2 regions of the Clostridium sp. JN-1 genome follow, and region 2 is predicted to be linked to the other one. Evidence: riboswitches for the same ligand, from Rfam matches in the RefSeq annotation. Region 2 holds a riboswitch; the other holds the start of a gene.

Region 1 (3,420 bases), 1.3 Mb from region 2:
ATTGTTTTCCGAAGTGCGGATGAGTAGTCCACTCACCTTCTAACTTTAAATTTTCGCCCTCTGTAATATATGGTATACATCCAACTATTGTGATACATTGACGCTTAAATTTTTCTTTAAATCGTGCAACTACATATCCATCACTATCACTTTGAAAAAGTATACTGTCAATGTTTCCTTGTAATTCTTGCATACAATCTCTCCTAAATATGTTATTTTATTTATCAATAATTATATCATTAAATCATATAAAAATAGAATATATACTATCAAAAAAAAGATTTAGCATGATAAATCTTATAATCACACTAAATCCTTAATAAACTTCAAAATTAACTTTAGATATATTTCTTTATTTCTTGAACCTTATCTAGTCTTTCCCAAGGCAAGTCTATATCAGTTCTTCCAAAATGTCCATAAGCAGCAATCTGTTTGTAAATCGGTCTTCTTAAATCTAATTCCTTTATTATAGCTGCAGGTCTTAGATCAAATACCTTTTTAACTATTTCTACAATCTTATCCTCTGATATCTTTGATGTTCCAAAAGTATCAACTGTTATAGAAACTGGCTGTGCAACACCTATAGCATATGCAAGTTGTATTTCTAATTTATCAGCAGCTCCAGCTGCAACTAAATTTTTAGATACCCATCTTGCAGCATAAGCAGCAGATCTATCAACCTTCGTTGGATCTTTTCCTGAAAAAGCACCGCCGCCGTGTCTTCCACATCCACCATAGGTATCAACTATTATCTTTCTACCTGTAAGTCCTGAATCTCCTTGAGGACCTCCAACTACAAATCTTCCAGTTGGATTTATAAAATACTTAGTATTTTCATCTAAAAGTTCAGGTGAAATAACTGGTTTTATTACATGTTCTATAATGTCATTTTCTATTTGATCGTGCGTTGTATCAGAATCATGTTGAGTTGACACAACCACAGTATCTATTCTAACCGGTTTGTTATCATCATATTCAACAGTAACTTGCGTTTTCCCATCAGGTCTTAAATAATCTAAAGTTCCATCCTTTCTAACTTTAGCTAATCTTCTTGCAAGTTTATGAGCTAAAGAAATAGGCATGGGCATATATTCTGGAGTTTCATTCGTAGCAAATCCAAACATCATTCCTTGATCTCCAGCACCTATAGCTTCAGTTTTATCCATTTCACCTTTTTTTGATTCTAGTGCTTCATCTACACCAAGTGCTATATCTGATGATTGTTCATGGATTGATGTTATAACCGAACAAGTAGAACAATCAAATCCAAACTTTGCTCTAGTATATCCTATTTCCTTTACAGTTTCTCTAACTATCTTAGGAATATCTATGTAACAATTAGTAGATATCTCTCCCATTACTAGAATCATTCCTGTAGTTGTAGCCGTTTCACAAGCTACTCTACCATTAGGATCTTTCTCCAATATAGCATCCAGAATAGCATCTGAAATTTGATCGCACATTTTATCTGGATGTCCTTCTGTAACTGATTCAGATGTGAACAATCTTCTCATAAATTTACCCCTCCAATTTCATAAAATAAAAACCTCTTCAATAAGAAGAGGTTAAATTACTTAACAACTCTCTTATCTTGCAGGTTAATTTATACTGCAGGAATTGGCACCTTAGCTCACAGCTGGTTGCCGGGTTTCATCGGGCCCTTTCCCTCCACCTCTCTTGATAAGAGTTTAAATATTAAATTAATTACAAATTTAGTAGATTTAAACATATAGTTATATAAAAATAAAACACGTAAAAGTGTTTTTATGGTGGAGGAAGATGGATTCGAACCATCGAAGTCGAATGACAACAGATTTACAGTCTGCCCCCTTTGGCCGCTCGGGAATTCCTCCATATTATTAATTAATAAAATCATTTTACATAAATTCATACTTTAAGTAAACTAATTACTTAAATACTACTAACATTTAATTTAAATGGTGGGCACAACAGGGCTCGAACCTGTGACCCTCTGCTTGTAAGGCAGATGCTCTCCCAGCTGAGCTATGCGCCCATAATTTATGGTGGAGGAAGATGGATTCGAACCATCGAAGTCGAATGACAACAGATTTACAGTCTGCCCCCTTTGGCCGCTCGGGAATTCCTCCGTATTTGGTGCTGGCAGAAGGCCTCGAACCCTCGACCTACTGATTACAAGTCAGTTGCTCTACCAACTGAGCTATGCCAGCATAAAAACCATTTAAATTATTAAGTTGTACTAACGCCAACATCAAATAGTATACATTGTTGTGATTCTAAATTCAACTGTATGCTTTAGTGATTATATAATATTACATGGATTTTTCTTCACATTACAATATATTTCTTTACTTTACGCATGTGTTTACTTTTAACTTATAAACTTGTCATATATAGTTTTAATTTTTTGATAATCATCGTTAGATAGCCTCTGTTTCAATAATTTAAGAGCTTTTTCAATATCTTGGGTTTTACCACTTTTAAGCCAACTTTTGACCTTTTCACAATCGACTGCAGGTAACTTATTAGCCATGCTATTTAACTTTTCCATGTCTGCAGCAGTTAAACTTTTTTCTGGATTAGAATTAGATATTTTAGAAATGGATTTATTTTCTTCTTCACTTTTGGGCAATTTATTTATACTTTTCGAAGTATCATTTTTAACAACTTCGCTGCTGTCACTAAAGAACGCTCTCTTATCATCTTTAAATTTTTCACCTATTTCATCTAATTTACCTTTTTTATAGTCACTATTTATATTCGTAAAGCATATATCACTAAAGAGATATGAAAACTTTTTTATATTATTATCGTTATTATTATTTTGATGCTTGTTTTGTTTATTATTAAAGACACTTATCTTATTACTTATAAAATTATCATTAATGTTTACTTTATGAACATATCTTATTATAAAGACAGATATAATGGTACATAAAATTATGATAAATGATAAGATTTTCTTATTCATTCTTATTCCTCCCAATTATATCTCGTGCAGCGTATGCTGCACTATATTACTCATCATTTACTCATTATTGTCAAGTATGTATTTTTTATTCTTGAACTTTAATATTTAAATAGTTTAAGTCATATAAATAATTTAGGGATTATCTTTATAAGGTGCATACTTGTCCCATCAGGAGGTGATTTTTTTGAACAAGGTAAAATCTAATTATAAAAATCCACTATGTTATTATAATATAGCTTATTTTTTAAAAGATTATATTAATAGGAATTCTATAATAATGTGTATTGGAACTGATAAGTGCATAGGAGATTGTTTAGGTCCATTAGTTGGAACATTATTAAAATTCAATGGTTTCCCTTTGCCAGTATATGGTACCATAGAAAAACCAATACATGCTTTAAATATTGATAAAAAATTAGAAGAGATTAAATCTCTTCATCCATACAATAATATAATTGGAATTGATGCCT
Region 2 (3,420 bases):
GTAGAACCAAGTTTGAAAGAGGTTCGTTTCGAAACTTTAAGTGGTATTTTGACAGTCAATAAAAATGATGAACTTTTAGAAATGGATTTTCCAGCATATGAACTAAAAAAAGTGGAAGTAACTGATGCCATGGTTGAGGCAATTGGTGTACGTCCCGTTGAGGCATGGATGTCTAGAGATTTACTTTGCGTATTAGAAAATGAAGAAGATGTTTGCAGCATGAATCCTAATATAGAAAAAGTTAAGGAACTAGACGGTTTGCTTTTGCAAGTTACAGCAAAAGGAAAAAACTTTGACTGTGTATCACGTTCATTCGCTCCTAAACTTAATGTGCCAGAGGACCCGGTTTGCGGTTCAGGTCACTGCCATATAGTTCCGTTTTGGGCAAATAAGATAAAAAAGAACAATATTATTGCATATCAAGCTTCGAGGAGAGGTGGAACCTTGTATTGCAAAGTTGAGGGCAACCGCATTAAAATGAGTGGAAAAGCAGCACTGTATTCTATTGCAGACATCAATTTCTAATATAACTTTTATGTAAAGTTAGGTATCCCATAATAGTGTTAAATCAAATTCACATCATAATTTATTATTATTTAGTATATGTGACATAAGCATAAAAAAGTATTACACAATATTCATAAAACGAATTAAGGGAAGTCAAAAGGCTTCCTTTAAATTGATATAAATATATACTATGATTCGTGTTCTTAACTACTAACTTTTAACTGTAAAGTTTAGCCGCCTAGTGTTATGTCTTGATGATCATACCATTGTAATGCTTCGGATATATGATCTGGTTTGAAGTTAGGCCACAAATCATCAATTATATAAAAATCTGAGTATACAGATTGTACTGGTAAGAAACCACTTAATCTCCTTCTGCCTCCCCATCTTATTATTAAATCTAACCTACTTACATCGCTAGATTTTAAACATTTAATTATATTTTTAGCACTATTTCCAGTATGTGATTTAATATTTGATAAGTCCCATTCCCAACCATAATTGACCAAAAAGTTTACTTTCATAGAACCATTACCAAACTTTTTTCTATTTACATACGGGAGAAGTTCTTTTGGAAACATAGGAGATTTTGTATTTCCTATTACGAGTAAGGAAGCGTCTTCTTTTGAAAGCATGTTTACGGCTTCTATACAAGCTTTAGTGAATGATTTGGTTTGAACTGCAGGTCTCTTAGTATTGTCAACAGTAAAACCATAATAAGTAAGTTCTCTTACACCTAATTTCTTACATATCTTAAATAATTTCATACCTGGTTCAAGACCCCATGAGTATCCATCTTCTTTTTTTAATCCATTGCTGACGGCCCATCTTCTGTTACCATCAGGTATTATTCCTATATGATTTGGAATTCTCACATATTTCACCTTCTTATACTTTCTATGTAATTATCACCACAATAACAAGTGTTCATACATATTTTAAGTTATTAAATAAATTAAGTAAAGTCCGATAAAAAACTATTGACAATGATTTAATATATAATTATAATATTAATCATAATAAAACAAATTAATATTGAAGTTCACTTATCAAGAGCGGTGGAGGGACTGGCCCAATGAAACCCGGCAACCAGTATTATGTTTAATAATATAATGGTGCCAACTCCTGCAGCTATATTTATAGTTGAAAGATGAGAAATATTAGGTTTATTTAAGCTGGAGATATTTCTTCGGCTTTTAATTTTGCATTTTTATATGATATATGTTTTAAACAATTAAAATTGGGAGGTATTTTAATGATAAAAATAAATAATGTAAATAAAAACTTTGGAAAAAATCAAGTACTGAAAGATATAAATTTGCATATAAACAAGGGGGAGATATTTGGAATAATAGGACAAAGTGGTGCTGGTAAATCTACACTCTTAAGGTGCTTGAATGGACTTGAAAGTTATGATAGTGGAAGTGTAAAGATAGATGAGAAAGAAATAAAAGATATGAAATCAAAGGAAATAAGAGAGTTTAGAAAAAAGATTGGAATGATATTTCAAAATTTTAACTTGCTAAATAGAAAGACAGTATATGAAAATGTATCTCTTCCTATGGAAGTATGGGGATATGGTAAAAAAGAAATAGACGAAAAAGTCTTAAAATTGCTAAAAATTGTTGGACTTCAAGATAAAGCCAATAGCAAACCTAGAAATTTAAGCGGCGGACAAAAGCAGAGGGTTGCAATAGCAAGGGCAATGTCTTTAGATCCAGAAGTTCTCTTATGTGATGAAGCAACATCGGCATTAGATCCTAAAACTACAAAGTCTATACTACAGCTTTTAAAAAAGATAAATGATGAATTAAATATAACTATAGTTATAGTAACTCACCAGATGGAAGTAATTAAGCAGGTATGTCAAAGGGTTGCAGTTATGGAAAATGGACAAATAAAGGATGTAGGATATGTAAAAGACTTATTTTTAAAGCCAAACAATAATTTAAAAAGTCTCTTAGGAGAAGACAAAACTCTTCCTGAAACGGGAGTGAATATAAGAATATTCTTCCCCAAGGAAATAAGTACTCAAAGTATAATAACTTCTATGGCAAGAGAGCTTGATATAGATATTTCTATAGTTTGGGGAAAACTTGAGAAGTTCAGAAATGATGTACTTGGAAGTCTTGTAATAAATTTTGATGGAGAACATAAGGACAAAATATGTAATTTCTTATCTTCAAAAAATATAAAATGGGAGGTAGAACAAAATGGAATTAATTAATGAAGTTTTATTGCCGGCCTTTGGCGAAACATTATATATGGTTTTTTTATCAACAGTTATAGCTGTATTAATTGCATTTATACCATCAATTATTCTTATAATAACTGATGAAAAAGGTTTAAGACCAAACAAAGTGGTAAATAAAGTTTTAGAATTTATAGTTAATACTTTAAGATCTTTTCCTTTTATCATATTAATGGTAGCAATTTTGCCTTTTACAAAGATGATTGTAGGTACAACTATTGGAACTACTGCTGCAATAGTTCCAATTACAATAGCAGCAGCACCTTTTGCAACTAGAGTAATAGAATCTTCGCTTAAAGAAGTAGATCCAGGAGTAATAGAAGCTGCAAAGTCATTTGGAGCAAGTGATCTTCAAATTATATTCAAGGTTATGATTAAGGAATCTCTTCCATCAATTGTACTTGGAATAACACTTACTGTAATAAGTGTTATAGGCTGCTCAGCTATGGCAGGTGCCATTGGCGGTGGAGGTCTTGGAGATGTAGCCATAAAATATGGATATTATAGATTTCAAACAGATATTATGATGTATACAGTTGTAATACTCATAGTTCTTGTACAGATTCTTCAGGGAATTGGAAATCTATTATATAGATATTTAATCAAATAAAATTTAAGGGGGAAAATAAAATGAAAAAGATATTGTCAATTATTTTATCAGT

Evidence for each region. Region 2 has a riboswitch for S-adenosylmethionine ahead of EBB51_RS07920 (methionine ABC transporter ATP-binding protein). Riboswitches for the same ligand answer to the same signal wherever they lie in the genome.
Region 1: another riboswitch for S-adenosylmethionine. It lies ahead of metK (methionine adenosyltransferase); the one in region 2 lies ahead of EBB51_RS07920 (methionine ABC transporter ATP-binding protein).

The regions. Positions count from the first base shown of each region.
Region 1 is NZ_CP033465.1:206,980-210,399, reverse strand. It holds gene EBB51_RS01055 (ATP-dependent RecD-like DNA helicase) at 1-193, opposite strand, end outside; gene metK (methionine adenosyltransferase) at 339-1,514, opposite strand; SAM riboswitch class I at 1,584-1,687, opposite strand; tRNA gene EBB51_RS01045 (tRNA-Tyr) at 1,768-1,853, opposite strand; tRNA gene EBB51_RS01040 (tRNA-Val) at 1,939-2,014, opposite strand; tRNA gene EBB51_RS01035 (tRNA-Tyr) at 2,023-2,108, opposite strand; tRNA gene EBB51_RS01030 (tRNA-Thr) at 2,114-2,189, opposite strand; gene EBB51_RS01025 (hypothetical protein) at 2,351-2,950, opposite strand; gene yyaC (spore protease YyaC) at 3,135-3,420, shown strand, end outside.
Region 2 is NZ_CP033465.1:1,680,686-1,684,105, reverse strand. It holds gene EBB51_RS07930 (PhzF family phenazine biosynthesis protein) at 1-525, shown strand, start outside; gene EBB51_RS07925 (undecaprenyl diphosphate synthase family protein) at 738-1,382, opposite strand; SAM riboswitch class I at 1,551-1,664, shown strand; gene EBB51_RS07920 (methionine ABC transporter ATP-binding protein) at 1,763-2,734, shown strand; gene EBB51_RS07915 (methionine ABC transporter permease) at 2,721-3,368, shown strand; gene EBB51_RS07910 (MetQ/NlpA family ABC transporter substrate-binding protein) at 3,389-3,420, shown strand, end outside.